Regions from separate parts of the Solwaraspora sp. WMMA2065 genome, predicted to be linked through region 1. Evidence: riboswitches for the same ligand, from Rfam matches in the RefSeq annotation. Region 1 holds a riboswitch; the other holds the start of a gene.
The links. A riboswitch is a leader RNA that binds a small molecule or an ion and turns the genes downstream of it on or off. The one in region 1 is predicted to bind thiamine pyrophosphate.

Region 1 (3,397 bases):
TCGGTGGCGTGGCCGTGCCCGGCATGTACGCCGACGGCAGGGGCCGGTGTCGACCGACGCCGCAGGTCGTGCCAGAGCGTCATGACCGCTGCGGCGATCAGCAGCAGGCCGGCGACGATCAGGAACGGCTGCAGCGCCTCCTTGACGTACCGCAGGTACATGTCGGTGACGCTGGCCCGGACCACCGCGCCACCGAGCAGCAGCAGCACCACACCTTGAGCCTGTTTGTTCACAGCAGCACCGTCCCCACCGCGACCGCCACCACGATGGCGATCAGGAATGTCGCCGGAGCGAACCGGTACGCGAATCTGCGCCCGAACGTGCCGGCCTGCATCGAGACAAGTTTCAGGTCGACCATCGGGCCGACGACCAGGAAGACCAGCCGTGACGTGAGCGAGAACTGCGACAACGAGGCCGCGACGAAGGCGTCCGCCTCGGAGCAGATCGACAACAGCACGGCGAGTGCGGCGAGCGCCAGGATGGACAGCACCGGATTGTCGGCGAGGGTCTGCAACCAGCGCTCCGGCACCAGCACGTTGATACTGGCGGCGGCCATCGCGCCGATCACCAGGAAACCGCCGGCGTGCATGATGTCGTGCCGGACCGCCGCCCAGAACGCCCGCGCCCGGGACAGGTCGTCCAGGTCGGGGCGGTGCGGCAGGCGGATCCAGTCGGTGCGACCCAGCCGCAGCCACAGCCAGCCCATCACGACCGCGACGAGCAGGCTGGCGACACCCCGGCCGACGACCATCTCGGGGTTGTTCGGGAAGGCGACCGCCGTGGCCACCAGCACGATCGGGTTGATCGCCGGGGCGGCGAGCAGGAAGGCCAACGCGGCGGCCGGCGCGACGCCCCGCCGGATCAGCGACCCGGCGATCGGCACCGAACCGCACTCGCAGCCGGGCAACACCACCCCGGCGGCGCTGGCCACCGGCACCGCCAGCGCCGGGTGTTTCGGCAGCGCCTTCGCCCAGAACGACCTGGGTACGAAGACCGCGATCACCGCGGAGAGCACCACCCCGAAGACCAGGAACGGCATCGCCTGGACCATCACCGACACGAAGACCGTGGTCCAGGTCTGCAGCCGGGGGTCGGAGATCAGGTTGGCCAACGGCTCGCGGAAGATCACCAGCCCGATCAGCAGGAAGGCGAGCACCTCCACCGAGCCGACCCGGTCACCGAACAGTCGGCGTCGGGGCGGACGCGGGCCACCGGGCGGTCCGGCGCCGCCGCCGGACCCGGGCAGGTCGTCGTCGGCCGGCGCGGCCCAGTCGATGTCGTCGCCTGGGCGCGTCCGACGCGTCGCGGTGCGATCGGCAGCGGTCACGGCGGGCTGGTCCCCTCGCTGGTGTGAAGGCGGGCAGTTCACGATAACCCGCGCAGGGGTGCCCGCCACCACACCGGGACTCGACCACTGTCGGTGCGGTGCCACCGGTGCTAGCGTCAGTGGCACAACCTGATGTCCCACAGGGGAGCGCACACAGCGCTGAGAGTGCGGGGAGTCCCGCAGACCCTCGAACCTGATCTGGGTAATGCCAGCGCAGGGAGTTGGAGCGACGTATGACGCAGCAATCTATGCCCGCCGACCGTAGCTGGCGGACCGTCGACATCGTGGTCGCCTCGGTGATCGCGGTCGCGTTCGGGGTGGTCTTCTGGCTGTGGGGACTGATCTGGACCGCCACCGAGGCCGCGTTCACCTTCTTCCCGCCCGCTCAGGCAGTGCTGTACGGGGTGTGGCTGGTGCCGGCTGTGCTCGGCGCGCTGGTGATCCGCAAGCCGGGGGCCGCGCTGTTCTGCGAGCTGGTCGCAGCGGTCGTCTCGGCGGCGTTGGGCAGCCAGTGGGGTGCCGTGGTGATCGTGCAGGGGCTGGCCCAGGGGGTCGGTGCCGAGCTGGTGTTCCTGGCGGTGGCGTACCGCTCGTTCCGGCTGCCGGTGGCGCTGACCGCCGGGGCCACCGCCGGGCTCGGCGCGGCGATCTTCGACCAGATCCGCTACTACGCGCCGTACGACCTGGTCAGTTTCCGGATTCCGATCTTCATCGTCACTGTGGTCAGCGCGATCGTGCTGGCCGGTGCCGGCAGCGTGGCGCTGACCCGGGCACTGGCCCGCACCGGGGTGCTCGACCGGTTCCCCGCCGGCCGCGACCGCACCACGGTGTGACCCGGCCAGGGCCGGCCGGGTCGTGAGCCGGCTGGAGCTGCGCGGGTTCGGCTGGCGGCACGCCGGCCGCCGGGCCTGGGCGGTCCGTGACGTCGAGCTGAGCGTCGACGCCGGCGAACGGGTCCTACTGCTCGGGCCGTCGGGGGCCGGCAAGAGCACGCTGCTGGCGGCGATCGCCGGGTTGCTGCCGGCCGACTCGGGCGAGCAGGCCGGCACCGTCACCGTCGACGGGCTCGACCCGCGCAAGGCCCGCGAGCGGGTCGGCATCGTCTTCCAGGACCCGCAGAGCCAGCTGGTCATGGCGCGCAGCGGCGACGACGTCGCGTTCGGGCTGGAGAACCGGGGCGTGCCGGCCGAGCAGATCTGGCCACGGGTGGACGCCGCGCTGGCCCGGGTCGGTTTCCGCTACGGCCGGGACCGGCCGACTGCCGCGCTGTCCGGCGGCGAGCAGCAGCGGCTGGCCCTGGCCGGGGCGCTCGCCCTGCGGCCGGGTCTGCTGCTGCTGGACGAACCGACCGCGAACCTCGACCCGGCCGGCGCCGACCTGGTCCGCGACGCCGTCGCCGGGGCGCTCGACGGGGACCGGGACACCACGCTGGTGATCGTCGAGCACCGGGTGGCGCAGGCGCTGCCGCTGGTCGACCGGGTGGTGGTGCTGTCCGCCGGTGGCGGCGTGCGGGCCGACGGCAAGCCGGACGAGATCTTCGACCGGTACGGCGGGCAACTGGCCGCCGACGGTGTCTGGGTGCCGGACCAGCCGTTGCCGCAGCGCGGTGGTTCCGCCGCCCCGGCCGGTGAGCCGCTGCTGATCGCCGACCGGGTCGGGCTGGTGCCCCGGCTCGCCCCGCTCGCCGACGAGGTGCCGGTACGCGGCGGCGAGGCACTGGCCGTGCTGGGGCCCAACGGCGCCGGCAAGACCACGCTGGCCCTGCTGCTCGGCGGGCTGGTCGCGGCCACCGACGGAGCGGTCCGGGCCACCGCCGCGTTGACCGGCGACGGCCGGGTCGGCCCGGCCCCGCACCGGTGGCAGGCACCGGAGCTGGTCCGCCGGATCGGCAACGTGTTCCAGAACCCGGAGCACCAGTTCGTTGCCACCACGGTGGCCGACGAGCTGGCCCTCGGCCCGCGCCGCTGCGGGCTGGCGGAGTCGGCCGTCGCGCCGGTGGTCGACGAGTTGCTGCACCGGCTGCGGCTGGACCGGTTGGCGGCTGCCAACCCGTACACCCTGTCCGGTGGT
Region 2 (3,397 bases), 1.1 Mb from region 1:
GCCCCGTTGACGATCAACTCCACGGCTGCTCCTCCCCTGCGAGTTCCCTGTTCGCGGCGGTGAACCGGCCGGGCCGAAACGGTGCCAGCGCCGGATCCGGATCGTCCCCGGCCGCCATGTCGGCGATCAGGTCGGCGGTCACCGGGGTCAGCACGATGCCGTGCCGGTGATGCCCGGTCGCCACCAGCACTTCCCGGCCTGCGGTGCCGCCGCCGCCTCTGCCTGCGGAGCCGACGCCGGGCTGCTGGTGCCAGCCGAGCAGCGGCGCGTTGTCCGGCGTGCCGGGCCGGGCCGCCGCCTGCGCCTCGACCAGCTCGTGCTCGGCGATCTCCGGCAGCAGGTCGGCGGCGGCGCGCAGCAGTTCCAGCACCGCTCCGGCGGTGACGATGGTGTCGCCCCGTTCCTCGACGGTGGCGCCGACGACAACCTCACCGTCGGCGCGGGGCACCAGGTAGACGTGCCGGCCGTCGGCGTACCCCCGGATCACGTGCCGGAACCCGACGGCGCCGCCGGGGGCCCGCAGCCGCAGGATCTGGCCTTTTACCGGGCGGACCGGCAGCCCGGTCAGCGCCGCCGATCCGCAGCCGGCGGCGACCACGACGACCCGCGCGTCCAGTGCGGAAACATCGGTGACCGGCTGCGGGACGACGGTCACCCCGGCCCGGTCCAGCGCGGTGTCCAACGCCCCGACCAGCCGACGCGGGTCGACCTGGTGGTCGTCGGGCATCAGCGCACCGCCGCGCACCCTCGGCGCCAACGCCGGTTCGCGCTCGCGCAGCGCCGTGCCGCGCAGCAGCGTGATCGGCAGGTCCAGACTCCGCTGGTACGCCCAGAGCCGCTCCGCCTCGCGCCGGTCGTCGCCGGTGAGCGTGACGACCAGCGTGCCGTCGGTGCGGTAGCCGATGTCCTGGCCGGTGACGGCGGTCAGCTCGGCGGCGAACGCCGGCCAGCGGGCCGCCGAGTCGACCAGCAGCCGGGTCAGCTCGGCCTCGCCGAAGTGCGACTCGGCGACCGGGGCGAGCATCCCGGCGGCCACCGAGGACGCCCCGGACCCGGGTGCCGGGTCGTGGAGCGCGGTACGCAGCCCGCGCCGGGCGCACCGCCAGGCGATACTCATCCCGATCGGCCCGCCGCCGACCACCGCCACATCCGCGCCCTCGGCCGGCCCGGTCATCGTGTCGCGCCCGTCCCGGCGGCGGGCCGCTGCCGTACCGCGGTCAGCAGGTCAGCAGTGGCCCGGCCCGGATCGGCGGCTCCGGCGATCGCGCCGACCACCGCGACCCCGTGCGCCCCGGCGGCCAGCAGCTGCACAACCCGGTCCACAGTGACCCCGGCGATCGCGATCACCGGCACGTCGACCGTAGCGGCGACGGCGGCCAGCCCGGCCGGCCCGATCGGGTCGGGCAGCCCGGTCTTCGTGCCGGTGGCGTAGCACGGCCCGACCCCCAGGTACGTCGCCCCGGCCGCGACCGCCGCCCGCCCGGTGGCCGGCTCGCGGGCGGTGGCACCGAGGATCGCGGCCGGCCCGAGCACCCGGCGGGCGGCGTCGACCGGGAGGTCCAGCGCGCCGACGTGCGCGCCGGCCGCACCGGTCGCGAGCGCGACGTGCAACCGGTCGTTGACCAGGCAGGTCACCTGGTACGCGGCACATTCGGCGACCGCGCGCACGGTCAGGTCGTACGCGTCCCGGTCGGACATGTCGTCCTCGACGCGGACCTGCACGACCAGGTCGGCGGCGGCGCCGGCGGCGCGGGCGGCGGCCAGCGCGGCCCGCAGTACGCCGAGCGGGTCGCACCCGGGTCGGGTGTCGGTGATCAGATGCAGTCGCCCAAGGGACGGCACGGCAACGCTCCTCCCTGCGCCGGCATTACCCGGATCAGGTTCGACGGTCGGAGGCCGCGTCAGCCTCCCTCTCAGCCCGGTGCACCGGGCTCCCGTGGGTTACTTGCCTGTTACCGTACGACGGTCTCGTCGATCCGCCAAGGGCCGATCCGAGGCAACCTTCGGTCGCTGCCCACCCCGCCGCTGTCGGCCGTGACCAGGCTCACCATCAGCTGGGCGAACAAAGATCACGCGCAGACCGGATGCGACATTGGCGCAGGTGACTGCCGGTAGTCATGCTGTCCGCGGTAGCGCAGGTGGCCCTTCGGGGTTCCCGCAGCCGCCCTACGCGACCCTCTGGTCGGCCGGACCCAGAAGCGTCAGCTGGTGAAGGTGCCAGCCCTCGCGGCGGCGACGAAACTCGACCAGCTCGCTGGGGCGACTACCAGCACCGGACCAGCCGGATCCTTCGAGTCCCGCACCCCGACAACGCCACCCGGCCCGTCCGCCATCTCGACACACTCGCCCTGGTTGTTCGACCGGCTGCTCTTCCGCCAGTTGGTGGAACCAAAGTCGATCATCGCCGTACTCCCTTACGGATCGGATCACGCCTCGGCGGTCGAAGTCACGAGGCGGCGTCGCGGCGGAACTCCACCGACCGCCAATCAACTCGTGAGGGTGCTGTTCTTCGTAGCGGCGACGAAGCGTGACCAGCTTGCCGGGGCGACCACCAGCACCGGACCAGCCGGATCCTTCGAGTCCCGCACCCCGACGACCCCACCCAGTCCGTCCGCCACCTCGACGCACTGACCCTGGTTGTTTGATCGGCTGCTCTTGCGCCAGCTAGCTCCGGAAAGATCGATCATGACTCGCACTCCTTCGCGGTCCGCCAGAAGAGGTCACGACTGGCCTGCTCGCTCAGCGCCCGGCCAGCGATGTCGGTGAAGGTCCAAGCGTACCGCTCAGCCTCATCCGGCCGATCGAGGAACAGAGCTCCTGTCAGCTCCTCCACGTAGAATAGACAGTCGTCGGCTCGTTCCCTTCTGGAAAATCAAGAAGAGTGAACGAACCGTGCGCCATCAGGCCGGCGTGCAGCCCGGCGCTGAAGGGCAGCACCCGGATCGAGACATTCGGCTGCTCCCCGGCCTGAGCCAGCCGACGCAACTGTCCGGCCATGGTCTGACCGCTGCCGATCGGTCGACGCAGGATCGCTTCGTCGAGCACGATGTCGAACCTGGGCAGGTAGGGCTCCATTCGGGTCAGCAACCGCGCGCGACGCATCCGCATCTCGACCCTGCGCTCGATCTCCTCCGCCGGCACTTCGTACTGGTTCACGCTGAACACGGCAGTTGCGTACGGGCGGGTCTGCAGCACGCCGGAGACGAGCTCCGTATGGAATTCGCGGAGGTGGGCGGCGGCCTCCTCCAGACCGATGAACAGCTCGAACCAGGACGGGATGCTGGCGTAGTCGTGCCACCAGCCCTTCTCCTTGGTCTTCGGAGCCAGCGCGGCCAGCGCCTCGATGGTCTTCAGGTCAGCGCCGTACAGCTCGCAGAGCAGCACCACGTCCTCGGTG

Region 2: it holds a riboswitch for thiamine pyrophosphate, as region 1 does, so the genes downstream of both, O7610_RS17995 (thiamine phosphate synthase) here and O7610_RS12865 (ECF transporter S component) in region 1, are expected to answer to the same signal.

Annotation. Positions count from the first base shown of each region.
Region 1 is NZ_CP128361.1:2,853,213-2,856,609, forward strand. Features, by position in the region: gene O7610_RS12855 (TIGR03943 family putative permease subunit) at 1-233, opposite strand, end outside; gene O7610_RS12860 (permease) at 230-1,246, opposite strand; TPP riboswitch at 1,459-1,564, shown strand; gene O7610_RS12865 (ECF transporter S component) at 1,561-2,160, shown strand; gene O7610_RS12870 (ABC transporter ATP-binding protein) at 2,183-3,397, shown strand, end outside.
Region 2 is NZ_CP128361.1:3,962,717-3,966,113, forward strand. Features, by position in the region: gene thiS (sulfur carrier protein ThiS) at 1-23, opposite strand, end outside; gene thiO (glycine oxidase ThiO) at 14-1,174, opposite strand; gene O7610_RS17995 (thiamine phosphate synthase) at 1,171-1,842, opposite strand; TPP riboswitch at 1,837-1,948, opposite strand; gene O7610_RS18000 (DUF397 domain-containing protein) at 2,202-2,402, opposite strand; gene O7610_RS18005 (DUF397 domain-containing protein) at 2,487-2,687, opposite strand; gene O7610_RS30705 (hypothetical protein) at 2,684-2,833, opposite strand; gene O7610_RS18010 (helix-turn-helix domain-containing protein) at 2,821-3,397, opposite strand, start outside.